2 linked regions of the Dehalococcoides mccartyi CG5 genome follow. The protein of the gene in region 1 binds, or shares a complex with, the protein of each later gene. Links are inferred from orthologs where the notes say so. Each region holds a gene or a part of one and is shown in the gene's direction. Other genes may lie near its edges. The genes, in order: trxA and trxB.

Region 1 (14,501 bases):
CAACCGAACTGGCCGAAGCGGTAACAGATGCCTGTAACGAACCAAATAATTTTCATTTTCTCTACCCCGAAAATATGCCCCTGAAGAAGCGGATTGAAACCATTGCCCGAAAGGTTTACGGGGCAAACGGCGTTTCATATACCCCAATTGCCATGGAAAAACTGGCCCGCATAGAAAGTATGGGTGATACCCAGTTTATGCCAACCTGTATGGTCAAAACCCACTTGAGCCTCTCACATGACCCTGCACTTAAAGGACGCCCCAGCGGCTTTACCCTGCCGATACGGGATATACTCACCTACATGGGGGCAGGATTGGTAGTGCCGGTGGCAGGAGATATCAAACTTATGCCCGGCACTTCGTCTGATCCGAATTTCAAGCGGATAGATGTAGACACCCAAACCGGCAAGGTGAAAGGATTATTCTAAATTAGTCTTATCCGCTTAAAATTGATAAAATAGTAAGATGACCGAGAAAAAATTTAGCGTCTGCTTTGAGCCCGGCCATAGAGTTATAAATGGCCAGAAGGGGGATAGCCTGCTGGATCTGGCTATTATCGCCGGAACAGGGCTGTGTGCCTCCTGCGGGGGCGAAGGCGTGTGCGGACGCTGCCGTATAAAACTGATAGAAGGCGAACTGGAGTGCGAAGACCACCTCCAGATAAGCGCTGAAGAATTTGCCCAGGGAATAAGGCTGGCCTGCCAGAGCCGTCTGGTTTCAAACGTAACGGTAGAGATACTGGCAGAATCACGCTTTGATACCGCCATAAGCGGTGATGCCATAAGCTGCACCCTGCAAAGCCGGCCTGAGTCTGTCAAAAACAAACCCGTTCTGCCTTTGAGAAAGGTCTTTCTGAAGCTTGTTCCCCCATCCGGAGCAGACAACTCAAGTGACCTTGGCAGGTTAAAACGTTTTCTTAAACCTTTCTGCCCAACCGAGCCTGATATAGATTATCATTTGCTTTCAAGCCTTTCTGAAACCCTGCGGGAAAAGAACTGGAAAATAACAGTAAGCCTGCTGGAAACCCCGAATGGGGTAAAAATAATAAATATCCAGCCGGGAGACCAAACACTCACAACATATGCTTTTGCATTTGATATCGGCACTACCGGTGTTCGCGGGCAACTGCTGGAGGTTACCAAATCTCAGGTGCTGGCTCAAGCCACCGAGTATAACGGTCAGATACCCTTCGGCGAAGACGTTATCAGCCGGATAAATTATGCCGCCAGAGAAGGCGGGCTTAACCAGCTTCAGCAAGCCGTGGTAAATACCCTTAACAATCTGGGACAGGCCATGCTTTCCGAGTGCGGTCTTGAAGCAAGTGACATTGCCTTTGCAACCATAGCCGCCAATACTACCATTACCCAGCTTCTTTACGGGCTTGACCCCAAACACCTGCGGCTTGCACCTTATGTCCCTTTGGCAAGCGAACTGCCGCTTATACCTGCCCGGCATATAAACCTAAGCATCTGCCCGCAGGCATATATATACACCCTGCCTTGTGTGGCCAGCTACGTGGGCGGAGATATTGTGGCTGGGGTAATCAGCACCAATATCCCCCATAGGGAAGGGCTGGTACTTTATATAGATATTGGTACCAACGGCGAAATAGTTGTCGGCAACAAAGACTTTATGTTAACTGCCTCATGTTCGGCCGGCCCGGCTTTTGAGGGCGGCGGCATAAAGAACGGTATGCTGGCAAAACCTGGCGCTATAGAAGATATTGAACTTGAACCCCAAAGTTTTGAGCCAAAACTGAGCGTGATGGGCAGTGGCAATCCCAAGGGCATTTGCGGTGCTGGGCTCATAAATACAGTTTCCGCCCTGCTAAACTGCGGTTTGCTGGGGCAAAACGGCAAATATAATACCCATATTAAAACTGGCCGCCTGCGCAAAGGTGCTGACGGCTACGAATATGTACTGGCTTTTGGCCGTGAATTCGGGCAGGGACAGGATATAACCCTGTCAGAGGTAGATATAGACAACCTTATCCGTGCCAAGGCGGCTATGTACGCCGGTTACCAAACTCTGCTGGAAAATGCCGAGGCAAATTTTAAAAACCTTGAAAAAGTGATTATTGCCGGAACTTTCGGTGCCAAACTGAATATTAAAAAAGCTATCAATATAGGTTTGCTTCCCGAACTTCCGGAAGAACATTTTATATTTGTGGGTAATGGCTCACTGGCGGGTGCCCGTTTGTGTGCCTTTGATAAAAATGCCCAGACAGAAGCTTCTGCCGCCGCCAAAATGATGACCAATGTAGAGCTATCTGAAAGCGTAAGTTTTATGGACAACTATATGGCGGCTATGTTCCTGCCTCATACCAAATCTACGGATTTCCCTGAGGTATATGCCGCTCTGGGCAAATTTAACGGAGGACGTATTTGACCTATACTATTGCACTGGCAGGTAAAGGCGGGGTAGGCAAAACATCCGTTTCCAGCCTTATCATCCGCCAGCTTTTAAAAAACTCTCTCACCCCCATACTGGCGGTAGATGCTGATGCCAACGCCAATCTGGGTGAAAGTCTGGGTTTATGCGTGCCCCAAACTGTGGGCGGGCTGATAGCCAGCTTTAACAAAGCCAAGCTGAACTTGCCCTCAGGCATAACCAAGGAAGCCTATCTGGAATACCAGCTTAACACCACTCTGGCAGAGAGCCATGGGCTGGATATGATAAGCATGGGACGAGGCGAAGGTGACGGCTGTTACTGCTACCCTAATACTATCCTCCGCAGTTATATAGACAAGCTCAGCCGAAACTACCGCTACGTGGTTATGGATAACGAGGCCGGTATGGAGCACCTGTCACGCCGCACCACCCAAAATGTAGACCACCTCTTTATAATATCCGACCACTCGGTCAAAGGGGTGCGTACACTGGGACGTATCCGCCAGCTGATAGATGAAATGAAACTTAACGTCAACCGGATATCGGTTATTATAAACATGGTCTCCGGCACACTTGACCCTCGCCTTGGACAGGAAATTGACAAGCTGGGCATAGCCTATACAGATACAGTGCCGGCAGATGAAATGATACGGGAATTTGACTTGAAACAGACTCCCCTGCTTAAATTGCCTGACAATTCCCCGGCAGTACAGGCAGTAGCCAAAATACTATCAAGCCGCCTTGGTATTAAAAACCTTACAGAGGTATCAGAATAATGAGCGCACATATTATAAACGGCACTGAAATAGCCGCCGCCATCCGCGAAGAAATACGCAGTGAAGTAACTGCCCTGAAGACTAAAGCCGGCATAGTACCCGGTTTAGCCACAGTACTGGTAGGAGATGACCCTGCCTCACACTCATATGTAGATTCAAAAATAAAAATGTGCCAGAATCTGGGCATATATTCAGAACATCACCCTCTGCCCCAGAACGCCACCAATGAGGATTTGCTGACCCTGATTGCCAAGCTGAATGCAGATCCAAAGATAAGCGGTATTCTGGTACAGGTACCCCTGCCTGCGCAAATTTCAGAAAGTCTGGTTCTAAACGCCATAAACCCGGATAAAGATGTAGACGGCTTTCACCCGGTAAACGTAGGCAGAATGTGCCTTGGTGAACCCTGTTTCCTGCCCTGCACCCCGCATGGCGTTCAGGAACTGCTTATCCGTTCGGGCATAAAAATAGAGGGCACTCATGTGGTTATTGTGGGCAGGAGCAATCTGGTCGGCAAGCCGCTGGCTAATATACTTCTTCAGAAAGCACCGGGGGCAAACGCCACCGTCACTATTTGCCATAGCGGCACTAAAAATCTGCCTGAAATAACCCGACAGGCAGATATACTGGTAGCCGCCATGGGCAAGCCCAAGTTTATTACCGCAGATATGGTCAGAGAAGGTGCGGTGGTAATAGATGTGGGCACAACCTGCATAGGCTACACCCCCGAAGGCAAGCGGATACTTTCCGGTGATGTGGATTTTGAAGAGGTAAAAGAAAAGGCCTTTGCCATCACCCCTGTGCCTAAAGGCGTGGGCCCCATGACTATCATCATGCTTATGCTGAATACCCTGACCGCCGCCAAACGGGCGGTCGGCCTGATAAAATAGCAAAATATTTTTAACCCCCGTATGGAGGAAAATCTATGGCATTTGAAACACCTAAAATCAACTATAGCGGCAGTATCAGGGAAATAACTCTGGGTGACGGCCCAAAATCCGTAACCGTAGGCGGTGAAACTGCCCTGCCCTTCTACCTGTTTGAGGGGGATATGCCCCGTAAACCTAAGATTGCCATGGAGATACAGGATACTCCGCCCTTAGATTGGCCGGCAGACGCCTTAAAACCCTTTGGAGATGCGGTAAACAACCCGGTCAGCTGGGCTAAAAAGTGCGTTGACACCTACGAGGCAAAAATTATCTGCCTCCAACTGGAAAGTACTGACCCGAACGGGCTTGACCGCTCTGCCGAAGAGGCCGCAAAGATAGTCCGTGAAGTGGCAAACGCCGTAGACGTGCCCCTGATAGTCTGGGGAACAGCCAACCATGAGAAGGATACAGAGGTACTCCGCAAGATAAGTGAAATCTGTCCGGATAAAAAACTTATACTTGGGCCGGTAGAAGAGGGTGACTACAAGAAGATAGCCGCCCAAGCCATGGCCTATAAACATACCATTATCGCCTCCTCCCCCATAGACATAAATCTGGCTAAACAGCTTAATATCCTGCTGGGCAATCTGGGTGTACCGGCAAATGAAATAATTATGGATCCCACCGTAAGCAGCATAGGCTACGGTATTGAATATGCCTATTCGGTTATCGAACGTATCCGTCTGGCGGCGCTGACCCAACAGGATGAACGCCTCCAGTACCCCATTATCTGTAATATAGGACGGGAGGCATGGAAAACTAAAGAAGCCAAAATACCCGAAACGGAAAGCCCTGAACTGGGCAATACTGAAAAAAGGGCTATTATGATAGAGGCCATGTCTGCCGCCATTTTACTTATTGCCGGGGCAGACATACTGGTAATGCGTCACCCGGAATCTATGCGTCTGGTGGGTGAGCTGATGGCCGAACTTGGCTGAACCTGCCACCTTAATACACTTAGGGATAATGCCCTGATTATCAAAGGGGGACATGAAAGATGAGTAAAACAGTAGCCGAAGCCGCTATAAAAGGTGCACGGAATATAGTAAATGCCAGTTACGAAGTGTATAAACAAACGCTGGTTACTAACTGTCCAGATACGGCCGTGGGTTTCCCGAATACTGCCTATTTTCTGCCGGTTATTTACGGCATACTGGGTATTCAGGTTGAAAAACTGTCTGATATGGGAATGGTCTTTGATAAATGCTTCAAGATGCTGCCCCCGCCAGAGGTAAATGCCGAGGACGTAACCGAGCTGGGTGCAGTACTGGAAGCCGGCCTGTCCACTCTGTTTGCAGAGGAAATGCTGGAAGCCCTGCGTTACCTTAGCCAGCCGGAATATTACACCAATACCGAAGACCCCACCCCTGATAATATTTGGCTGGGTGCGGCCGATGATATTATCCTGCGTAAACGCGGGGTAGAGTTCGTAGACGGCACCGCCCCCGGTTTTGCCGCCATAATAGGTGCGGCACCTGACAATGCCGCTGCCGAAAGCATAGCCGCTGAACTTCAGCAAAAAAATCTGTACACATTTATGTGCGGCGAATCTCAGGGCAAGCGTTTTGCCAAACAGCTGGCTGATGCGGATGTTGAGCTGGGCTGGACACCCCGTCTGGTTTCATTCGGTGACGAAGCCACTGCCGCTATCTTTGCCTTCGGTTTTGCAGTCAGGGTAGCCCTGTCCTTCGGAAATATAGAACCGGGCAACCGAGCTAAACTTTTTGAATACAGCCAGGAGCGCATAAAGGCCTTTATTATGCCACTGGGAGATATAAGTGATGAATGGTATGCCAATGCCGCCGGGGCACTTAATTTCGGCTTCCCGATCATTGCGGACAAATCCGTATTGCCCATTTTGCCGGGGGTAGAGTCAGTTGATTCAGTGCTGGCAGGCATACCTTATAGCCGCATAGTCTCCAAGGCAATGGATGCGCGGGGAATAAAAGTAAACGTAACCAAAGTACCTGTACCGGTAGCTTACGGACCTGCCTACGAAGGCGAAAGGGTACGGGGTGAACAGATATATCTAGAATGCGGCGGCGGCCGCACCCAGATGGTAGAGCTGGTGACAACCGCCAAAATGGACGATGTTACCGACGGTAAAATAGAGCTATTCGGGCAGGATGTGTCTGATATGCCTGAAGGTTCACGTCTGCCGCTGGCCATTGTGGTAGAAGCAGCCGGTCACAAAATGAATGAAGATTACGAACCTATACTGGAACGCCAAATACACCACCTTTTAAACTATGCCCAGGGGGTTATGCATATCGGACAAAGAGATATCGCATGGTTACGCATAGGCAAGAGTGCGGCTGCCAAGGGTTTTTCTCTTAAACATATAGGCTCTATACTTCATGCCAAGCTTCATCAGGATTTTGGCGGTATCGTAGATAAAATACAGATAAAACTCTATACCACCCCTGAGAAAGTGGCCGAGATAAGCAGGCAATCCAAAAAGATATATACCAAACGTGATGAACGTATTGAAGGCATGACAGATGAAAATACCGAGACTTTTTACTCATGCACCCTCTGCCAGTCATTTGCCCCCAGCCACGTATGCATAGTCAGCCCGGAAAGAACCGGCCTGTGCGGAGCTTACAACTGGATGGACTGCCGTGCTTCCAATGAGATTAACAATATCGGTCCTAACCAGCCGGTAAACAAAGGGGCGGTCATTGACGCCAAGCTTGGGCAATGGTCAGGCATAAACCAGTTTGTAGAAAAAACCTCCGGCGGGGTAGTCAGCCATTACAACCTATACAGCATAATCTATGACCCCATGACCACCTGTGGCTGCTGCGAATGTATTTCAGCCATACTCCCCCTGTGCAACGGGGTTATGACCGTAAACCGCGAACACACCGGCATGACTCCCTGCGGTATGAAATTTACTACTCTGGCCGGGACTATCGGGGGCGGTATTACCACTCCCGGTTTTCTGGGTCACAGCAAATACAATATTACCCAGCGCAAATTTATCTCCGCCGAAGACAGTCTGCTGCGACTAGTATGGATGCCCAAATCACTCAAGGAAGAAATACGGGAACGCTTCAATGCCAGAGCTGCCGAACTGGGTGTGCCTGATCTGCTGGAGCGGATTGCAGATGAAAGCGTGGGGACTACCGAGGAAGAAATACTCCCCTTCCTTGAAGAAAAACAGCACCCGGCGCTGACCCTTGAGCCACTTATCTAGAAAGGAGTCCTTTTAATATTATGTCACCTACCGGTATAGAAATTTATAAGTTTTTACCCCGAACCAACTGCGGTGAATGCGGCGTGCCCACCTGTCTGGCATTTGCCATGAGTCTGGCAGGCGGCAGAGCTGAACTTTCTTCCTGCCCTTACGTTTCAGAAGAAACCAAACTGAAACTGGAAGAAGCTTCTGCACCCCCGGTCAGAACCGTAAGCATAGGTACAGGTATATACTCCTTTAAGATAGGTGGCGAAACTGTCATGCACCGCCATGAGAAGCGGTTTGAGCACCAATCCGGCATTGCCCTGCTACTCTCAGACAATCTGACCGAAACCGAGCAGAACACCAAACTGACCGCTTTCAACAGCTTTCAGTACAAACGGGTAGGTGCTATTTTGAAGCCGGATATGCTGGCACTCAGGGCAGACAGCGGTTCAAGTGAAAAATACCTAAAACTGGTCAAACTTGCCGCCGAAAAATGCCAAGCCAGCCTAATGCTGATATGTGCGAATACCACTGTGCTTGATGAATCCTTAAAGATTTGCGCTGAACGCAAACCCCTTCTTTATGCCGCTACTGCGGAAAACAGCAACGAAATGGCAGAGCTGGCTAAAAAATACAACTGCCCGCTAGTAGCCAAAGCGAAAAACCTGACAGACCTGGCTGAACTTACCATCAAACTCCAATCACTGGGTATTAAAGATATTGTGCTTGACAGCTCTCCCGCCAGCTTTAAACAAACCTTAGCCGACAATATCGCCATTCGGCGGGCAGCCATTTTGAAGAAATTCCGTCCTTTGGGCTTTCCGGTTATTAATTTCCCCTGCCTGATAACTTCAGACCACATGAAGGAGTCTCTGTTTGCCAGCATACTGACCGCCAAATATGCGGGTATACTGGTGCTGTCTGACTTCAGGGGTGAAACCCTGTTCCCTTTGCTGGTAGCACGTATGAACCTTTATACCGACCCTCAGCGTCCCTTAGCTACCACCGAGGGTATCTATGAAATAAATAATCCTGATGCCAATTCGCCGGTCATGCTCACCTGCAACTTCTCGCTGACATATTTTATCGTTGCCGGTGAAATGGAAACCAGCCGCGTGCCGTGTTACCTGCTGATAAAAGATACCGAAGGGCTTTCGGTTATGACTGCCTGGGCAGCCGGCAAATTCGGGGCAGATACCATAGGCAAATTTGTAAAAAACAGCGGCATTGCCGGGAAGGTCAATCACCGCAAACTGATTATCCCCGGGTATGCCTCTATGGAAAGCGGCGGTCTGGAAGAAGAACTATCCGGCTGGGAGATAATGGTTGGTCCGCGTGAAGCCGCCCATATACCGGCTTATTTAAAGCAGTTTAAACCCTGAGTGATTTATTAATTTATAGCTGGAGGGTTAGATGACAAACCCCAAAGAAGTTTTCAACCTGCCTGCTCAGCGCAATTTTGAACTGGCCACCAAACGCACTCTTGAACTTAACCGCAGCCATTTTTTGGCCGTGCAGGATTTTGATAAAATAAGCCGACAGGCAGGTGCTGTACTCCAACCGCCCTTTATTCATCTTAAATATTTCAGGTTCAGGGTAGAGATAGACACCCGTAATGCGGCGGTCACCAGCCCGGATACCAGCCTGTCCCCCCGGGAAGAAGCCCTTATCCTGCATTACCTGCTAAAGGCAGACGGCACACCGGTTTCCCGCGAGCAGATAAGTTTTAAAGAACTGCCTGAAGGAGCCAACTACCAGCCTGTTTTCTATAACCGGGTATTAAAAAGCCTTATAGCACTTTATATCGCAAATCCGGCAAAGCTTAATTTGTCTGCTATTTCATTAGGCGGTAAAAAAGCAGAACAGGCTGATGTGAGCTTCCTCTTTCAGGCTCTGCCCCGTCTGCCCCTGTGGCTGGTATTCTGGCAGGGAGATGATGAATTTCCCCCAGAGGGCAACATTATCTTTGACCGCTCCATATCCCGCTATCTGGATACCGAAGCAATTACTGAAATCTGCCAAAACCTTAACCGCAGGCTTACTGAAAAAACCTTTTAAAGTAGACCGTCTGATAAATGCGTTGTACCATACCTGCCCTGAGTATATAATTAGAACGAGGGAAATATTATGCAAACTACCCAGATGATAAAAGTGCTTTTGGCAGATGACCACGTAATCGTACGGGAAGGCACGCGGGAGCTTATACAGCGCGAATCCGGCATGATGGTGGTGGGCGAAGCCTCAGACGGAGTTGAAGCCGTAGAAATGTCCATGAAGGTTCACCCTGATGTGGTAGTTATGGATATTGCCATGCCCCGCCTAAATGGAATTGAGGCCACCAAACAGATAAAACAGCTCCTGCCTACCACTGCCATACTTATACTTACAGCTTACGAATCTGAGCAGTATATTCTGGCCATACTGGAAGCAGGTGCCGCCGGTTTTCTGCTGAAAAACGTGAAGGGCACCCAGTTGCTTGAAGCTATCCGCTCTGTATATGCCGGCGAATCGGTACTCCAGCCCTCTACTACCCGCCGGGTTATTGACCAGCTGATTAACAAAGCCGCTAAAACAGAGGAACTATCTGCTGTAAACCCGCTTACCGAACGTGAAATAGAAGTATTGAAAATGGCGGCACGGGGCGTCAGCAATAAAGATATTGCCGACCAGCTGTATTTATCCAACCGTACTATCCAGACCCATCTTTCAAATATTTTCAAAAAGTTATCGGTAGGTTCGCGGACTGAAGCTATTCTCTACGGGCTGAAACGCGGCTGGTTTATCATGGAAGATTTGCCCTGAAATCCGATATAACCTTATGAAAAAAGTATTTAGTTTCCTCTATAGTCAAATCCGCCGCCTGCCCAGATTACTTGCCAATGTGCATATCTGGATACTGGTGCTTCTGTTTACCGGGGGATTTTTCCTTCATTACCCTCAGTTGTTGCCATTCATCGGCCAAATTGACCCTGATTCTTTTCTATACCTGACCCGCCATTCGGTGGGACGGCTGATAATGTTGCTCCCGGTTACCTATACAGCTCTGGTATTCGGTCTGAGACCGGGTCTTGTATCCCTTCTGTTGGCTATAGCCATTATTATTCCCAATATTTTCGTCACAGATACTGTTACAGCTGATGATATTATTGAAATTATTGGCATTATTATCATCGGGCTGGTAGTTAATCTCTGGCTGGAAAGCTATGAAACTGATAAAAAACACCGTCAACAAGCTTACCTGAAGATGGAAACTGCCCAGCGCGAGCTACAACGTATGCAGCAAAACCTGCGTTTTTACCTTAAGCAAATTACTATAGCCCAGGAAGATGAACGCCGCCGTATTGCTCAGGAACTGCACGATGATACAGCTCAAGACCTGATTGTAATATCACGCGCCATAGACCGTTTTGTAACCAAAAACCCCAACCTTGGCGAAGACAATCTGGCTGAACTGGAAGAGATGCAGAACCATATAAACCGCACTTTAAGTGAAGTCCGTCGCTTTGCCCAGGATTTGCGGCCTTCGGTACTTGACGACCTGGGATTGATACCTGCGCTGGAATGGCTGATACCTGACCTTTCAAAACACTTCGGCATAAATATTGATATAGATGTAAACGGAGAAATCCGCCGCTTTGCCCCTGAAACCGAACTGGTATTATTCCGGATTGTTCAGGAGTCTCTGCGCAATGTAGGCAAGCACGCCCAGGCAACTAAGGCTTGGGTCTATATAGACTTCGGCAAATACAAAGCAACCCTGACTGTGAAGGACAACGGCAAAGGGTTTTTACTGCCGGAACGGGTGGGAGATTTGGCCGCTCTGGGCAAACTGGGACTGACCGGTATGCAGGAACGGGCTCAACTTATTGGCGGACGCCTCTCCATTCAGTCAAAACCGGACGTAGGCACAATGGTAACAGTGGCCGTACCAAATTCCGGCAACCTTGAGGATGACGATGTCTAAACCTTGTGTCTATATCGCAAATCCTTCCCTATAAAAATCTTTGCCCCATACACGAGTGAAAGAAGCCAAACAATGGGCAAACCCCTGCCACCGGCGTTAAACCGCCTTGACAGCAAATGAACGCCAAAGTAGTATTATAAGAGACACTAATACACTAAGGAGAAACGATATGGTAATGGAAATAACCGACCAGAGCTTTGCTGCTGAGGTATTGAAATCAGATAAACCCGTACTGGTAGATTTTTGGGCTCCGTGGTGCGGTCCCTGCCGTATGGTAGCCCCCATAATTGACAAACTATCTACTAAATACGCGGGTAAATTTAAGTTCTGCAAACTGAATGTAGATGAAAATAAAACCACCGCTACCCAATACCGGGTCATGTCCATACCCACCCTGCTGTTTTTCAAAGGCGGTCAGGTAGCTGATATGGTGGTGGGTGCGGTACCTGAATCTGCCCTGAGCCAGAAGATTGACCAGCTAATCCAGAAGTAGCTCTCCTAATACCAAAAATCAAAAACCCCCGTTACCCGGGGGTTTTTTAATACTCTGCTGGCCACAAAACTGCCACTAACGCAACAAGGGTTTCACCTGCATGGGCAGTCCGGCTACCATCAGATAAACGTATTCCACATATGCACCCAGCATTTGGTTTGCCCTGCCTAGTAAATCACGGTAAATTCTGGCCATGGCATTGGGCGGAATAAGACCAGCACCTACATCATTGGTTACTACAATAAATGATGCACCCGTTTTTTTCATAGCATTTATTATGCCATTTATTTCTTTTTTAACCTCGGCATCCAGATAATCTGCCGCCTCACCCGTAAGTTCATCACCGTGTTCAAGCATATACTTGCACATTATGTTATTTACCAGCAGGGTAATGCAATCCAGTATGACCACGCCGGCACTACCTCCATGGGCGCTTATTTTTTCACCCACCTGCAAACTGGCCTCTATAAGACCCCATTCGGCCGGACGGGCCTGCTGATGCCGCAGGATACGGGTTTTCATTTCTTCATCACCGGCTTCGGCGGTAGCTACAAATACGACCTTGCCGCCTATGGACTTGGCCAATTCTTCAGCATAACTGCTCTTGCCGCTTCGGGCACCGCCAATAAGTAAATAATTCATTTTGCTACCCCTCCGGTATTATAAAAACGCCCTGCCTGAGCATATACCTGAAATCAGTCCAGATGGGAGTTATCGTTCAGTTTTTCCAGTATAGACCCCTCCGGGTAAATATCCAAAACAGTTACCGAACCCACCCCCAGTATAAACTGCCACCAGTGTTTATACTCAATACCCAGAAAATGGCATATCAGGATACGGAAAACACCCCCATGCCCCACTACCAGTAGAGTATCGTCACTTTTGTGCTTGGAAAGCATTTTTACAAATTTGATTACTCTCTGGGCAAAATGTGCCATACTTTCCCCGTCAGGAAAGTGCACGTCAAAGCTGCCTTCAGCCCATTTTTGGGCTATATCAGGGTAGCGTTCCACTACATCATCGTAGGTAAGGCCTTCCACCCGTCCAAAATCTATCTCTTTCAGATCATTATTTTTATTGACCAAAAGAGGCCGTCCGTAGGCGATGGTTTCGGCAGTTTCCATACAGCGTTTAAGTGGGCTGGAATAAATGGCATCTATCTTTACCGAAGCCAGATATTCGCGAAGGGAGTTTGCCTGAGCATGCCCGCAGTCTGAGAGCCCGATATCACTGTGCCCCCAGTAACGGCGGCAATTATCTGTTTCTGTCTCACCGTGACGTACCATTATCAGCTTCATATCAAACGCTCCTCTGACCTAGCTGAAATACCCGGATAAGGCCACTATAAACACCAGTGCTGCTACCTCGGTAAATTCGTTAATTGAACCGTAAGTATCCCCGTTCAGACCACCCAGTCTGCGTTTGAAGAAAGATGCCAGATACATAACCAGCAACCAGCTCCCAAACATAGCCAGAAACCCTGCCCAGCCGCCTAAAACTACGCAAACTGTCAGGCAGAAAATAGTAGCACACCACAAACTGGCTTTGGCAGTTTCGCCTTTAAGCTCTTTGCCCAAACCCTGTGACCTGACATAGGGATACTTAACCACCGCATAGACCATAGCCCAGCGGCTGATTAACGGGAACAAAATAAGACCTGTGATAAAACTTTCCGAAGGCAGGCTTAGGACAGCAGAAAATTTTAAAAGCAAAAGGCATATTGCCGCCAGCACACCTATAGCCCCCACTCCCGGCAGGTGCATTACCTCCTGGGCGCGTTCAAATGACTTATGACCGGCGGCTATTCCGTCAAAGGTATCTGTCAAACCATCCAGATGTAAACCGCCTGTAATTATCACCAAGCTTATTGTCAGCAAAGCGGCGGTCAATACATCAGGTAAAAAAAGGCTGAAAACCCAGCCCAAACCGACCAGTATCAGCCCGATAATCAAACCCACCAGGGGGTAGAAGCCGAGTGAGCGGGCAAAATCCAGCCGTGACTTCTCCCCCTGCCAGTCTTCTTTCAGCCAGGGTACAGGTATGTTGGTAAGAAAGCGGAAAGCCGCTAAAAATGAACCCATATATACATTTCCTTAACCCGGGATTATACCAGAATACACCTAACTTTGCTTTTCGGAAACCCCTGCATCTGCAAAGGAGGCCATCTCGTGCTGGATACGGTTAGCTGCTTCTATAATATTCATGGCAAGAGCCGCACCCGTTCCTTCACCCAGACGCATATCCATTTTCAAAATAGCATCCAGCCCCATATGCTCAAGCAGGATACGGTGTCCGGGCTCTACTGACTGGTGAGCGGCAAACATGAAGTCTTTTACCTGCGGGCAGATGGTATAAGCAATAAGAGCCGCCGCACCGGAGATAAAGCCGTCTACAACCACCGCCACTCTATTAGCCGCCGCACCCAGTATTACTCCTGCCAGACCGCCAATTTCATAGCCGCCCACTTTAGATAATACATCAATCGCATCTTTAGCATCAGGGTTATTCAGGGAAATAGCTTTGGCAATAGCGTTGCGTTTCAGCTTCATCTGCTCATCAGAAGCACCTGTGCCGCGCCCGGTTACATCTTCAAGTGACCGCCCGGTAATAACAGAGCAGATAGCAGCAGACGGAGAAGTATTGCCAATACCCATATCACCGGTACCTACCAGATCCAGCCCCTTCTTGACCTCGGCGTTTACAATCTCTATGCCCACCTCAATAGCCTTTACAGCCTGTTCACGGGTCATAGCCGGGCCATGAA
Region 2 (14,809 bases), 110 kb from region 1 along the record:
AAGTGACATATCGTCTTTTACTTCACCCAAATCTATATCATGAATAAGCCCAGCCATAGCCCATTCATCCTGGTTCTCACCAAAATACCCGGCCAAACCTTTCATAACTGCTTCAGTAGCCAGCATATGTTTGACCAGATTCTTATTGTCTACCCGTTTTTCTACTTCAGCCAAAGCCAATTGCCTGTCCATATTTCTGTCCCCTTTGATTAGTCTTGGCAAATTTGCAGTAAACGCCTGGCAAACAGGCGATAACTGATTAAGTCTATTTCAGTTTCGGTAAAACCCGCCGCAGGTATTTGCCGGTCACGGAGGCTTTATTCAAGGCAACATCTTCAGGTATACCCTCAGCTACAATCTGCCCGCCTTTTATGCCTGCACCCGGCCCTAGGTCTATTATCCAGTCTGCATTCTTGATAACATCCAGCTGGTGCTCAATAACTACCACAGTATTGCCGCTGTCTACCAGCCGCTGAAGCACCCGCAGAAGTGCCGCCACATCTTCAAAAGAAAGCCCGGTAGTAGGTTCGTCCAGTATGTATAAAGTCCGCCCGGTAGCCCGTTTGGAAAGTTCGGTTGCCAGTTTGATACGCTGGGCCTCACCCCCCGACAATGTAGGTGCCGGCTGACCTATGCGGATATACCCCAAACCCACATCCTGCATGGTTTGCAGTTTGGAGCTGATTTTGGGGAAATTTTCAAAAAACTCCAGCGCCCTGTCCACTGTCATATCCAGTACGTCTGCAATGTTTTTATCTTTAAATTTTATCTCCAGCACTTCGCGGTTATAACGTGCCCCGTGGCAAACTTCACAGGGAACAGTCACATCCGGCAGAAATTGCATTTCTATCTGGATATAACCCTCTCCGCCACAGGTTTCGCAGCGTCCACCTTTTATGTTAAATGAAAACCGCCCCGGCCCGTAACCCTTTACCTTGGATTCGGGCACTGACGCAAACAATTCCCGTATATTGGTAAATGCCCCTGTATAGGTAGCCGGATTTGAACGGGGTGTCCGCCCGATGGGCGACTGATTTATTTCTATTATCTTGTCAATGTGCTCCGTGCCGGTTATAGAATCTGACCCGCCGGCCCTGTCTTTAGCCCCGTAAAATACCTGAGCCAGATGTTTGAAAAGAATATCGGTAACCAGAGTGGACTTGCCACTGCCAGAAACGCCGCTGACGCAAACCAGCTTGCCCAGAGGGATATGTACGTCTATATTTTTAAGATTATTCTGGCGGGCACCCTGTATGAGCAGTTCCTGCCCGTTACCATCCCGCCGTTTTTCGGGCACAGGTATTACCTTGGCGCCGGATAGATACTGGCCGGTAAGTGAAGCCGGGTTTTGCATTATTTCGCTGATATTGCCGGTAGCCACTACCCGCCCGCCGTGTTCACCCGCCCCCGGCCCCATATCTATAATATAGTCCGCCGCCCTCATCACAGATTCATCGTGCTCCACTACCAGTATGGTATTGCCCAAATCACGCAGTTTCTGCAGGGTTTCCACCAGACGGGTATCATCTGCCGGGTGCAAGCCTATGGTAGGTTCGTCACAAACGTATAGCACCCCCATCAGGCCGGAGCCAATCTGTGAGGCCAAACGTATCCGCTGGGCTTCACCGCCGGACAAAGTTCCGGCGATACGGTCTATAGTTAGATATTCCAGACCCACGTTATTTAAGAACCCCAAACGTGAACGTATCTCTTTGAGTATCTGGGCGGCTATAAGCTGTTCCCGTTTGCTAAACAGGGTATTTTTGCCAGCCAGTTCATTTGCCCATTTAAACTGTTCATCTACGGACATACCCGCCACATCGGCAATGTTGCGTTCGCCTATCTTTACTGACAGGGCTTCCTTGCGAAGCCTTTTGCCTCCGCAAGCCTGACAGGGGCTAGCCAGCATATATTTTTCAATACTCTCCCGTACTCCCTGAGACTCACTATCACGGTAAAGTCTGTCCAGACGGGGTATAACCCCTTCAAAACCACTGGTGTATTCCCTTACACGCCCGTAGCGGTTGCGGTATTTATGAATATCACCACCCTCACCGTAGAGCAATAACTGCATTTGTTCAGGAGTAAAAGTGGAAACAGGCTTGTTGAGCGAAAAACCCGCCCTGCGGGCCAAATCTTCCACCTGTCCGAAGTACCAGTTCTGGTTCTGATAAGGACTGATAGCCCCGTCCGCCAGAGACTGATTTTTGTCCGGTATAATCAGCTCAGGGTCAAGCTCCATCTTGGCACCCAGCCCCATACACGTCTGGCAGGCGCCATGGGGAGTATTGAAACTAAAAGTTCGGGGTTCTATTTCACCCAGGCTTACACCGCAATCCGCACAGGAAAATTTTTCGGAAAAAAGCATATCCTGCCCGTCCACCACCGATATTACCACCAGCCCCCCGCCCAGCTTCAGAGCAGTTTCAACCGAATCCGCAACACGTCCCTGTGAGCCCGCCTGACCAACCACCAGACGGTCTACCACCGCTTCTATATCATGTTTTTTGTTTTTATCCAGTTCTATATCTTCGGACAAATCTTTAATCTGCCCGTCCACCCTAACTCTGGCGTAGCCTGATTTGCGGAGGTCTTTAAACATCTGGGTATACTCACCCTTGCGTCCCCTTACCAGCGGTCCCAGAATGAGTATCTTGGCACCCTCAGGTAACAGCTGGACTGCATCGGTTATCTGTTCCACGCTCTGGGCAGAAATCTCCTTGCCGCACTCCGGGCAATGAGGGTGTCCGGTACGGGCAAACAGCAAACGCAAGTAATCATATATTTCAGTCACTGTGCCTACCGTAGAACGGGGGTTGTGGCTGACCCCTTTCTGGTCAATGGCGATAGCCGGTGAAAGCCCCTCTATATGGTCTACGTCCGGTTTTTCCATTCTGCCCAGAAACTGGCGGGCATAAGAGGAAAGAGACTCCATATAGCGGCGCTGCCCTTCGGCATAAACGGTATCAAAAGCCAAAGAGCTCTTACCTGACCCTGAAAGCCCGGTCACAACCACCAGTTTGTCACGGGGAATTTGGACATCTATGTTTTTGAGGTTGTGTTCGCGGGCACCTTTAATTTTTATATATTCCTGAGCCACCGGCAAAGTCTCCTGTTCATTTATTAGCTAACCAAATCAAAACATGTGTTCTAATATTTTACACCATAATGCTAAACAAGCCAAGACCAAACCCCCATTAAAGCTCCAAATAGCCTAATCCATCCTTGCCGAAACGGTTAAAAAACACATTTTAATCCTCTCCGGTGGGCCAGCAAATGGTATTTCGGGCTGGTTTGGGATATAATCAGGCCAATGTCAGATAACAATCTTGCCGATATCAAAAGTGCCATCATTAAAATGATTAACACTGAAAAAGGCAGTTTGGAAGAGCTGTCTCTGAAGCTGCATGCCAACCCGGAGCTGGGCTATCAGGAACATAAAGCAGTAGAATGGCTTTGTGAATATCTGTCCAGCCAAAATTTCAGCATTGAAAAAAACATAGGCGGCCTTAATACTGCCTTTAAAGCCACTTTTGGTCATGGAACACCGGTTATAGGTTTTCTGGCTGAATATGACGCCCTGCCCCAACTGGGACATGCCTGCGGCCATAACCTTATTGCCACCTCGGCGGCAGGTGCAGCCGTAGCCTCCTGTCTGGCTGCCAAGCTTTGCGGGGGGACTGTTTGTCTGATAGGCACTCCGGCTGAAGAACTTAGCGGAGGCAAAATACAGATGGTGGAAAAAGGGATATTTAAAGAACTGGACTCGGCTCTCATAGCCCACCCCGGTAATGAAGATATTGCCACTACCCAAGCACTTGCCTGTGTTACCCTAAATGTGGAGTATTTCGGTAAAGAGGCTCATGCCGCGGCCCACCCTGACAAAGGCATAAACGCACTTGATGCCATAGTACTGGCTTATACCAGTCTGAATTCACTCCGCCAGCATATAGAGCCCAGCGCCCGCATTCACGGCATTATTACCGATGGGGGTAAAGCTGCCAACATCGTACCCGGACATTCTGCCGGCACTTTCCTGATACGTTCTCAAACTATGCCTTACCTGAAAGAGCTGATGGACAGGGTACTGGACTGCTTCAAGTCTGCCGCCCAAGCTACCGGTGCCCGTTTGGAGTACCGCTTTGATAAATCCATATATGCACCCATGAATAACAACATGGCACTGGCAAATTTATATGTAAAAAACATGGATCTGCTTGGTCGTAAAACTCTGCTTGAAAACTCGGATATGAATTTTGGCAGTACCGATATGGGCAATGTCAGCCAGATTTTGCCAAGCCTGCACGGATATTATGCCATTACCCGCAAAGAAGTCTCCGGACACACGGAAGAATTTGCATCCGCTGCCTGTTCGGTGAACGGTCTAAAGGGTGCGCTGGATGCCGCCAAGGCTATGGCTATGACCGCAGCCGATTTATTTAGTAACTCAACCAATCTGGATAAAGTAAAAACAGAGTTTCAAAAATCTACCCGGCCGTCTGCTTGAACCCTTTCGGCCATAGGTTATTTAGATGAACATTTTTCTGGGTATTGATAGCGGTTCTGTATCTACAAAAGTAATATGCCTGTCACAATCTGCTGAACTGACAGACTGGGTATATCTGCCTACCGCCGGAGATCCGTTAAATACCCTTAGACTGGCACTAAGGCAATTGCAGTCCCGTTTACCGGAAAGCACCCGAGTGCTGGGGGTGGCGGTGACAGGCAGTGCCCGTGAACTGGTAGCCGAAACAGTGGGTGCGGATATGCTAAAAAACGAAATCAGCTCACAGGCCAAAGCTGCCGCCCACCTGATACCGGAAGTGAAAACGGTGATAGAAATTGGCGGGCAGGACAGTAAACTTATACTGCTGGAAAACGGTTTTGTAGTGGATTTTGCCATGAATACCATCTGCGCCGCCGGCACCGGCAGTTTTCTGGAACACCAGTCCCGCCGTCTGGATCTCTCACTGGAGGACATGGGTCAACTGGCTCAGTTTAGCCAAAACCCCATTGAACTGAAAGGCCGCTGTACTGTATTTGTTGAATCAGATATGATTCACTTCCAGCAGACCGGCAGTAGCCGTCCGGATATTGTTTATGGTTTATGTAAAGCTCTTGCCAGAAATTATTTAAACGACCTGGGGCTTCACAAAGAAATCCGCCAGCCGGTAGTTTTTCAGGGAGGAGTTGCCCGAAACCCTGCCATGAAGAAAGCCTTTGAAGAAGAACTGGGCTTTTCACTGATAGTCCCTCCCCGGCCGGAAATAACCGGGGCATGGGGTGTGGCTTTACTGCTTCGGCAGGACACGAATATAAATACAACTGCCAAGCCCACCAACTTTCGGGGGTTTGATACCCCTTTTCTCCGGGAAAAAGTATAGTCCCGGTTTTAATTAAGATGAATTTCTAAGAGGATATAAATGATAATAGCGGTAGATGTAGACGGGGGTGACTACGCCCCAAAGGAAATTATCAAAGGTGCCCTCAAGGCTGCCCAAGAGTACAAAATAGGCCTTATCCTGCTGGGCAAAAAAGAGGTTATCCATGTACATGCCGGGCATTACCTGAAAAAACTGCCCATAGAGATAGTCCACTGCCCTCAAACCGTAACTTTTAATGAACACGCTGTGGAAGCTATCAAAGGCAAACCTAAGTCAGCTATTGTAATAGGCACTTCTCTGGTTAAACAGGGCAAGGCAGACGCCTTTATCTCTGCCGGCAACACCGGTGCGGTTTTAGCGGCAGCCTTTTTTATTCTTGGGAAAATAGAGGGGGTTGAACGCCCTGCACTGGGTGCCATCATTACCACCCGCCCCCATATCCCTTCACTGCTGATAGATGCGGGAGCTAATGCAGAGTGCCGCCCCAACCATCTGGATGAATTCGCCCATTTGGGCAATATATATGCCAAACAGGTGTTGGGACTCGAAAACCCCAGAATAGGCTTACTGAATAACGGTGAAGAAGAAGCTAAAGGCACCAAACTCACACTGGAAACCCACCAGTTACTTAAAAAAAGCAAGCTCAACTTCATCGGCAATATAGAGGGGCATGATATATCCCTGAACAAGGCTGACGTGATTGTGACGGACGGCTTTACCGGAAATATTGTGCTTAAAACCCTTGAAGGGCTGGGAGATGCTTTGCTTAAGGTCCGTAAAGTAGGCCACGCCATTGACAGCGCCGCCCACCTGCGGGGCAGGGCTTTGCTGGCTGACGTGGGCTTGGGCTCTATGGTAAAAGGTATGGATTTTGAAGAATGTGGCGGTGCCTGCTTACTGGGAGTAAAAGGAACCATCATAGTTGCTCATGGACGAAGCCACGCCCGGGCAATAAAAAATGCCATCGGGCTGGCCAAACGCACTGCTGAAAAAGGCGTGGACAAGCTGATTGCCGAAGATATCAAGTCCCGTACTAAAGCAGGCACGGAAGGAGACCCCAAAAATGTCAACACTCCTGTATGACGTAATAATTATAGGTGGCGGCCCGGCCGGACTAACTGCTGCCTTGTATACCGGACGGTCAAAGCTAAAGACACTGGTTATTGAACGTGCTTTTGTAGGCGGGCAAATAACCCGTTCGGAAAAAGTGGATAACTACCCCGGCTTTCCGGAGGGCATCACCGGTTTTGACCTGACCCAGCAGATGCAAATACAGGCCGAAAAATACGGAGTGGAGATAACTTCGGCTGAAGTAAATGCCATTCATAAAACCAAAGACCACTTTGAGGTTGTCACTGAAACAGGCGGCCTGAGCGGACGTTGTATTATTATCTGCGGGGGGACCGAACGCAATAAACTGGAAGTGCCCGGAGAAGAGGAGTTTTCCGGGCGGGGAGTCTCCTACTGTGCCACTTGCGATGCCCCTTTCTACAATGACAAGGTTGTTGCGGTAGTGGGAGGCGGTAATATGGCCTTTTACGAAGCCCTTCACCTGTCCGAGTTTGCCAAAAAAGTTTACCTGATTCACCGCCGCCAAGGTTTCCGGGCAGATGCGGTGTTAATGGATAAAGCTAAAAACAAAAGCAATATTGAACTGGTGCTGGATACCGTAGTCACTTCCATAAACGGGCAGGATAGTATTCAGTCACTCAGCCTAAATAACTTGAAGACCCTAAAAACCTCCACCCTGCCGATAGACGGACTCTTTGTAGCCGTGGGCTTACAGCCGAATACCACCTACCTGAAGGGGGTGGTGGATATGGACAAAAACGGCAGTATTCTGGTAAATGACCAGATGGAAACGTCAGTAAGCGGCATACTCTCTGCCGGTGATATCCGAAGCGGCTCAATAAGGCAGGTTATATCCGCTGCCGGAGACGGAGCGGTTGCCGCTCTTTCCGCCAAGCGGTATCTTGACCTGTAAATTTAATTATTTAAGGGTACAAAACTACTCCGCTTTTCCAGTATAATAGTAAATTAAAAAGGGGTTGGCATGAAGGTTGTTTTTCTGAAAGATGTACCCGGCAGAGGAAAAACCGGAGATATAAAAGAAGTAAATGACGGCTATGCCCGAAATTATCTTATACCTAACAAACTGGCCATGCCGGCTTCTGCCGCAGTAAAGAGTGAGATTGCAGCCAAACAGGCAGCGGAAGAACGCCGCAAAGCCAAGGCTGAAGCTGAAATGGTAGAATTGGCTAAAAATCTGGACGGAGCCAAGGTAAATCTAAAAGCTAAAACCGGAGCAAAAGACAAACTCTACGGGCAGATAACTACAACTGTGATTGCCGCTGAGATTGAAAAACAAACTGGCAAGACCATAGACAAGCGCAAACTGGAGTTGGCTGAACCTATCCGCCAGCTGGGCAACTATGAAGTTGTTATCCGCTTTAACAAAGACCTGTCTTCCAAGATAAATCTGGCAGTCACTGCTGAGGAGAATACTTAGTTGCTTGATTCCAAGCTGCCGCCATACGATGTAGATGCCGAGGAGTCGGTAAGCGGTTCCTTGCTGATAGACGGGCAGGCTATTTTTGATATCATACCCATCTTGAAGCCGCAGGATTTCTTCACCGAACCCAACCGCCTTATTTTTGAGGCCTGCATGTCCTTGTACGGCCGCAGTGATGCCATCAATCAGGTTACCGTAGCCCAGGAACTGGAACGGCTGGGCAAGCTGGAAAAATGCGGAGGGTCAGCCTACCTGAGCCATGTGGTTTCGGTAGTACCCACCTCCCTGGATATTGAACATTATGCCCGCATAGTTTACCGCCTTTCGGTTATGCGCCAGCTTATTGACGCCGGGCAGAAAATAAGCGAACTGGGTTTCAAAGCCGACCCTGATGTCTCGGATTCTCTGGGCAAAGCCGAAGACCTGCTATTCCGCCTTCGCCATGAACGCTCAAGCTTGGGCTTTACCCATATTAAAAATATTTTAGACAAGTATTTTGAACCCGTACCTGCCCCCGGCAGTGAGGGCTATCAGGCTATTCCCCATGTGCTTACCGGGCTGACCGGTATGGATACCTTTTTAGGCGGGCTTCAGCGTTCAGACCTTATTATTATGGCCGGACGCCCTTCCATGGGCAAAACCTCTCTTGCTCTGAATATCGCCCGAAATGCAGCGGTTGAACAGAGAGCCTGCACCGCTATCTTCAGTCTGGAAATGTCACGGGAGTCTCTGGTACAGCGTTTGCTCTCCAATGAAGCCGCCGTAAATTCCCGTTCCATCCGCCTGAATGAAAGCAACCCTGATGAAGAACGCAAAATAATGGATGCCATCGGCGTACTTTCCGAAGCACCCATTTTTATAGATGATTCGCCCCAGATAAGGGTAGCCGAAATACGCAGTAAAGCCCTGCGGCTACGCTACGAACAAAATATAGACCTTATTATTGTGGACTATCTTCAGCTCATTCAGGGTGAAGGCAATACCAAAGAAAACCGGGTACAGGAAATAAGCTATATCTCGCGCTCACTAAAAGGCATTGCCCGCGAACTGAATGTGCCGGTTATAGCCATTTCCCAGCTTTCCCGTGCCCCGGAGTTCCGCTCATCCCATCAGCCTCAGCTTTCAGATTTGCGTGAATCAGGTTCTATTGAACAGGATGCGGATATAGTGGTATTTATATACCGTGACGAGTTTTATTATAAAGAAGAGGAATGGGCAAACCTTCACCCGGATCAGGAATACCCGCGTGAAATCGCAGATATCATAATAGCTAAACACCGTAACGGCCCTATCGGTACTGTAAAGTGCCGCTTCCGCCATGACCTGACCCGTTTTGAAAATCTGGGGTCAAGTACGGAGCCCAGCTTCTTATGAGTAACCCGCCGCCCGTCCCTGTCAGACAGGAGTTTACTCCCGTATCCCGTTATTTTATCCACCGGGTAGCGCCGCTGATTGAAGACCCGGCAGAACTTAAGGTAAGTCTAGCGGTATTCAGCCTTGTTCAGGCCAAAAAGGGCTACCCCAGATACACCACTCTGGCCGAACTGGGGGCAGAAGAAACCCTGATGAACACTTTGGGCAAAACCCCAAACGAAAGCTTGCAATCACTGGAGAAAGCCCTCAAAATGGCGGTGGAACGGGGAACCCTGCTGGGGCTGGAACTGAAAAGCGGAAAACACAACCACCAGCTTTATTTTATTAATACTGAAGCTGATACAGCCGTAGTGGAAAAAATAAAAAATGGCAGTCTGGCTTTACCCGGTTTAAAAGAAGTAACAGCAGAAGTAATAACCGGCAAAACCGGACAACCCAATATATTTAAACTTTACGAACAGAATATAGGTTTGCTGACCCCCATGCTGGCAGACAATCTGAAAGAAGCTGAAAAGCTGTATCCCGAAGAATGGATTGCCGAAGCCATAAAAGAGGCTGTCAGCCTGAATAAACACAACTGGCGCTATATAGAACGAATACTGGAAAATTGGTCAAGTCAGGGAAAAAACAGTGGAACACATAAAGGAAATACTGGGGAAACAGATAAATACAAAGGCCAATTGTACGACCACCTCGTCCAAAGATAAGGCGGTAAAGGCGGCCGAAGAAAACCTGTGCCCGTTATGTAAAGGGGCTAAATTCGTATACCCTGTTTCAGCCGAAGGGGTAACGGATTTCAGCCGGGTAGTCCCCTGCCAGTGTACCCAGTCCGAATCCGGTGCAGACCGGGAAAAACGCCTGCTGACATATAGCTGTCTGGGAGGCTTGTATAAGTATACCTTTGAAAAGCTGAATTCTCTGGGCAAGACTGACGAACCCCACAGTCAGGACACATTTAAACAGGCTTACGAGGCAGCTCTGGATTTCGCCTCCAACCCCACCGGCTGGCTGGTTTTCACCGGACCAAGCGGTGCGGGCAAAACCCATCTGGCTGCCGCCATTGCCAACAGACGCCTTTCCACGGGACAGCCGGTTCTCTACAAAAGAGCATCCGAACTGATAGATGACCTAAAAAAATCTTTTGAGCCTGACAGTGATGCCGGTTACAGCCAGAGCTTTGATATACTCAAAAATGCCCCCCTGTTAGTGATAGATGACCTGACCGTCCAGAGTGGTTCGGAATGGTCAAAAGAAAAACTTGACCAGTTGCTCACTTACCGCTTTAGTCAGGAGTTACCCACCATTATCACTCTGTCTACCCCCATAAATGAGCTTGATCCCCGTATCCAGAGCCGTCTTTTGGATAAATCCATATCTAAAATATACACAGTTGCCCCAAACCCGGAGGACAGTCTGGAATACCGCTGGGATAATGCATTGGCACTTCAAAAGAAAATGACCTTTGAAAATTATGACCACAAGCGGTCAAACCTGACTCCGGAACAACGCCAGAATATAGATGCCGCCTATAACTTGGCACTGGATTTTTCCCGAAATCCGGAAAGCTGGTTGGTGTTTCAAGGGGAAACGGGCTGCGGCAAGACCCATCTGGCATCCGCCATTGTCAATGAACGTTACCGCCAAGGCAAACCTGCCATGTTTGTGGTTGTGCCCGAATTTTTAGACCACCTGCGTTCCACCTTCAGTCCTGAAAGCAAAACTTCATATGACCAGATGTTTGATGCGGTTAAAAACGCCAAACTACTGGTACTGGATGATTTCGGGGAACAGTCCAGCACTCCCTGGGCGCAGGAAAAACTCTATCAGGTAATAAATTACCGCTATAACCGCCGTCTGGCCACCGTAATTACTACCAGATGCCAGCTGAGTGAAATAGAGGTGGCCATAAGCTCGCGCTTCGTTGACCCCCAGATAAGTATGGTATTTAACATTACCGCCCCCAACTTCCGCTGTGACAGTACCGGGCAACAGAAGCAGCGCCCTGTATCCCGTATGAGGACCACCCGCCCCCAACGCTAAGCGAACAGACTTGCCCTGCTGTAGGATTTTGTTTAGAATAAGCATAATCTTTTCGGGAGAAGCGGTGTTTGATGGACAACCATCAGGTACTGGTCTTGAACCAGGATTACCAGCCACTAAACGTATGCCATATACGGCGGGCTGTTTTGCTTGTGTACCAGAGCAAAGCCGAAATGCTGGAAGATGGCTTAGGCTTCTGGCACTCTGAAAAAGACCATTTCGCTCTGCCCTCAGTCATACGGCTATCCTGCCTCATAAAACACCCGCCGCTCCGCCCCAAACTGAACCGGGCTGAGATATTCAGCCGTGACAAACACACCTGCCAGTACTGCGGACGCAAAGATCTGGAACTGACCATAGACCATGTTAACCCCAAGCATCAGGGAGGGCCTCATGTTTGGGAAAACGTAGTAGCCGCCTGCCTGCACTGCAACCGCCATAAAGCCGGGCGCACTCCTGAACAGGCTCATATGAAGCTTATGTGCACTCCGGGAGTGCCACAGTATCGTTACGGGTATTCGCTACCCAGAGCAAACGCCAATATCCGCCATGAATGGCGGCCTTACCTTGGGCTAGGAGATGAACCGAAACTAGTGGTGTAACGGGGCATCAGGGCGGCGGCCTTCTTTATCAGGGCGAATATCTTTTAAAGCCACCTCGGCATTAGCTCCGCTTTCCAGCAGGACAAATACCATCTCTTCAAGGGGATTACCGCCAACCACTTCGCCTTTACCCACCGGAGTAGATACTTTCAGCCCGTCCTTGGGCATTTTGGCTTTGGCTGCCTTGTAGGTTTCATATTCATAGTCCAAACAACAAAGAAGCCTTCCGCAAACACCTGAAATCTTCTGGGGATTTAGCGGTAGATTCTGCTCTTTGGCCATCTTTATAGACACCGGATCAAACTCACTCAGGAAACTGCAGCAACAAAGTTCCCGTCCGCACCTTCCGTAACCGCCCACCATCTTGGCCTCATCACGCGGACCAATCTGCCGAAGCTCCACCCTGACTCTCAGCTTGCGTGATATTTCCCTGACCAGTTCCCGAAAATCCACCCTGTCTTCGGCTGAAAAATAAATGGTTACGTGATTTTCGTCCAGGCTGTATTCCGCCCGTATAAGTTTCATAGGCAAATTAAGCTTGTTTACCAGCTCTATACATTCCGCAACCGCACTCTGGTTCTTTTCTTCAAGCTGGCGTTCACGGTTCATATCTTCAGCGGTAGCCAGACGTATAACCGGCTTCAAGGGCTGTTCCAGACTGCTTTCTTCCACTTGGGAGGGAGAGGCAACCACCCAGCCCAGTTCTTCACCCCGGCTGGTTTCCAGCACTACGCAATCATACGGGTAAAGTTCAAAACCGGCCGGGTCAAAGTAATATATCTTGCCGGCTTGTTTATAGCGTATCTTTACAATATCAACCATTTTTTACAGTTCCTTCCTTTACAAAGGGTAAACTGAGCATCAGCACTTCCAGACAAAGTCTAGGATTGGCATTCGCCCGCAACCGGTCTTCGGTCTTGAGTATATTATCTATAGCTATACGTATGTCTGTAAGCCCAAGTTTGTCTGAGGCCATGTATAGTATATCTTTATAATCAATATTAGTCATGTTTTGGTTGGCATCAGCCTTCAGGAGAAGCATATCTCTAAATACGTCCAGCCACATATCCAGTATAGCTTCAGCCGCCGTGCGGTTTTGACCAAACAGATTTGATAAATCTGAGGCATAATCAAAGCGTTCTTCTTCGTCCTGCCCCAGTATCCATATGATTTTTTCAATATTTGCCTTACGTTCTTCCAGTATTTCAGGAGACGAAGCCACTTCCATAGCCCAGCCCACCCTGCCGTGACTGAGGTGGGACAGAAGCTCTGCTTTTTCCGCATCTAAACCCTGCTTGAGCAGAGCCTCACGGATAAGATTTATCTCAACGTATCTTAATTCCAAAATCTGGCAACGTGAAATTACTGTGGGTAACAGGAGCGATTTATCAGCGGTAAGTAAAATAAATATATTTTGGGAACCGGTTTCTTCCAGTGTTTTTAAAAGACGGTTTGAAGACTCCAGTGAAAGTTTTTCTGCCTGATGGATAATAAAAACCTTGTACTTACCTTCAAATGGGGGCAAACTGGCGGCATGCTGGATATCTTCTATCTGTTTGACACCTATTTCAGCTTTAGCTTTGCCGTCAGACGCATCTTCAGCCGAAAGAAGCTCCAGGTGGATAATATCAGGGTGATTTCTAGACAAAATACGCCCGCAAACCGAACATTCCTGACAGGGGGGCGGTGAAGCCTGACAATTTAGTGCTTGGGCAAAGGTGAGAGCCATCCGCTTTTTACCCACCCCTGACGGGCCATGAAATACATAAGCATGGCTAAGCTTGTCTTGACTGAGGCTGTTACTCAGAAAGGAGACTACCTTATCCTGCCCTATTATCCGCCACATATGAAAATCCGGCTTAGACCGAATCCAGACGGCTAAGGTCTTCCACGGTTTCACGCCGCCGTATCAGGCGGTCTTCACCGTTTTTCAGCATTACTACCGCCGGGCGATGGTAACCATTGTAATTGCTGGACATAGGCAGACAGTAAGCCCCGCAACAGGGAACTGCCAGTATGTCACCTGTCCTGAGGGAAGGCAGTTCAATATCTCTTATAAGTATATCGCCGGATTCGCAAAACTTACCGGCTATAGTTACCTTTTCCTTTTCAGCTGACTGGACGTTATTTGCCACCACTGCCTCATATTTAGCCTCGTAAAGAGCCGGGCGGATATTATCCCCCATGCCCCCGTCAACCGAGGCATACAAACGAATGCCGGGAATATCTTTTATCACCCCTACCGTATATAAAGCCACACCTGCCTGAGCTATAATGGCCCGTCCCGGTTCTATATTCAGACTGGGAGGAGTCAGCTTCAAACTGCGGCATTTGGATACCACTTTGGCTCCGATAGCCTCTGCATAAGCAGATATGGGAGGTGCCGGCTTGTCTACTTCGTACTGAACGCCGTAGCCACCGCCAATATCCAGTTCCTCTATATCAAAACCATAACGTTCCTGCACCTGTGCGGCAAAATCCAGCACCAGATCTATAGCGTCAAGGAAGGGCTGGGTTTCAAATATCTGGGAACCGATATGGAAATGGAAACCTACCAGATTTAAGCTGGCCTGAGCCATAGCTAAACCTACCGCTTCAGCTGCCTGAAACAGGGGGAAACCAAATTTGGAATCCAGCTTGCCGGTGGTAATATGTTGATGAGTATGGGCATCTACTCCGGGAGTTATCCTGAGTAATATATCCGGTATATGCCCGCTCTCATCTGCCAGTTTTGACAGGAGTTTTATTTCATCAAAACTGTCTACCACAATCCGCCCCACATGCAGACGAAGTGCCAGCCTTAGTTCTTCGGCAGATTTGTTGTTTCCGTGCAAATAAACCATATCCATAGGAAAACCGGCGTTGTTGGCAACGGAGAGCTCTCCGCCGGAAACCAC

Evidence for each region.
Region 2: the proteins of trxA (region 1) and trxB are in contact, whole or in part, in a crystal structure (PDB 1F6M), measured with the Escherichia coli proteins. The link is inferred for Dehalococcoides mccartyi CG5 from one-to-one orthologs.

Annotation. Positions count from the first base shown.
Region 1 is NZ_CP006951.1:506,425-520,925, reverse strand. The notes cover bases 10,370-13,058. They hold trxA (thioredoxin), read left to right. Parts: upstream 10,370-11,380; coding sequence 11,381-11,737; downstream 11,738-13,058. Other genes in these bases: cobS (adenosylcobinamide-GDP ribazoletransferase), read right to left, coding at 13,054-13,058; cobC (alpha-ribazole phosphatase), read right to left, coding at 12,433-13,035; cobU (bifunctional adenosylcobinamide kinase/adenosylcobinamide-phosphate guanylyltransferase), read right to left, coding at 11,813-12,379; X794_RS02625 (sensor histidine kinase), read left to right, coding at 10,370-11,244. Also shown: X794_RS02670 (formate--tetrahydrofolate ligase), read left to right, coding at 1-428; X794_RS02665 (ASKHA domain-containing protein), read left to right, coding at 466-2,388; X794_RS02660 (AAA family ATPase), read left to right, coding at 2,385-3,167; X794_RS02655 (bifunctional 5,10-methylenetetrahydrofolate dehydrogenase/5,10-methenyltetrahydrofolate cyclohydrolase), read left to right, coding at 3,167-4,057; X794_RS02650 (acetyl-CoA decarbonylase/synthase complex subunit delta), read left to right, coding at 4,093-5,034; acsB (acetyl-CoA decarbonylase/synthase complex subunit alpha/beta), read left to right, coding at 5,094-7,295; acsC (acetyl-CoA decarbonylase/synthase complex subunit gamma), read left to right, coding at 7,316-8,662; X794_RS02635 (DUF3786 domain-containing protein), read left to right, coding at 8,694-9,338; X794_RS02630 (response regulator transcription factor), read left to right, coding at 9,408-10,082; more of X794_RS02625, read left to right, coding at 10,099-10,369; more of cobS, read right to left, coding at 13,059-13,818; cobT (nicotinate-nucleotide--dimethylbenzimidazole phosphoribosyltransferase), read right to left, coding at 13,858-14,501. UniProt on the Escherichia coli protein: Participates in various redox reactions through the reversible oxidation of its active center dithiol to a disulfide and catalyzes dithiol-disulfide exchange reactions.
Region 2 is NZ_CP006951.1:387,086-401,894, reverse strand. The notes cover bases 5,411-8,407. They hold trxB (thioredoxin-disulfide reductase), read left to right. Parts: upstream 5,411-6,447; coding sequence 6,448-7,368; downstream 7,369-8,407. Other genes in these bases: dnaB (replicative DNA helicase), read left to right, coding at 7,894-8,407; rplI (50S ribosomal protein L9), read left to right, coding at 7,438-7,893; plsX (phosphate acyltransferase PlsX), read left to right, coding at 5,424-6,467. Outside these bases: X794_RS02080 (HD domain-containing protein), read right to left, coding at 1-192; excinuclease ABC subunit UvrA, read right to left, coding at 266-3,100; X794_RS02070 (M20 family metallopeptidase), read left to right, coding at 3,314-4,507; X794_RS02065 (acyl-CoA dehydratase activase), read left to right, coding at 4,533-5,384; more of dnaB, read left to right, coding at 8,408-9,270; X794_RS02040 (DnaD domain-containing protein), read left to right, coding at 9,267-9,977; X794_RS02035 (ATP-binding protein), read left to right, coding at 9,901-11,310; X794_RS02030 (HNH endonuclease), read left to right, coding at 11,382-11,912; X794_RS02025 (PSP1 domain-containing protein), read right to left, coding at 11,901-12,734; X794_RS02020 (ATP-binding protein), read right to left, coding at 12,727-13,758; lysA (diaminopimelate decarboxylase), read right to left, coding at 13,772-14,809.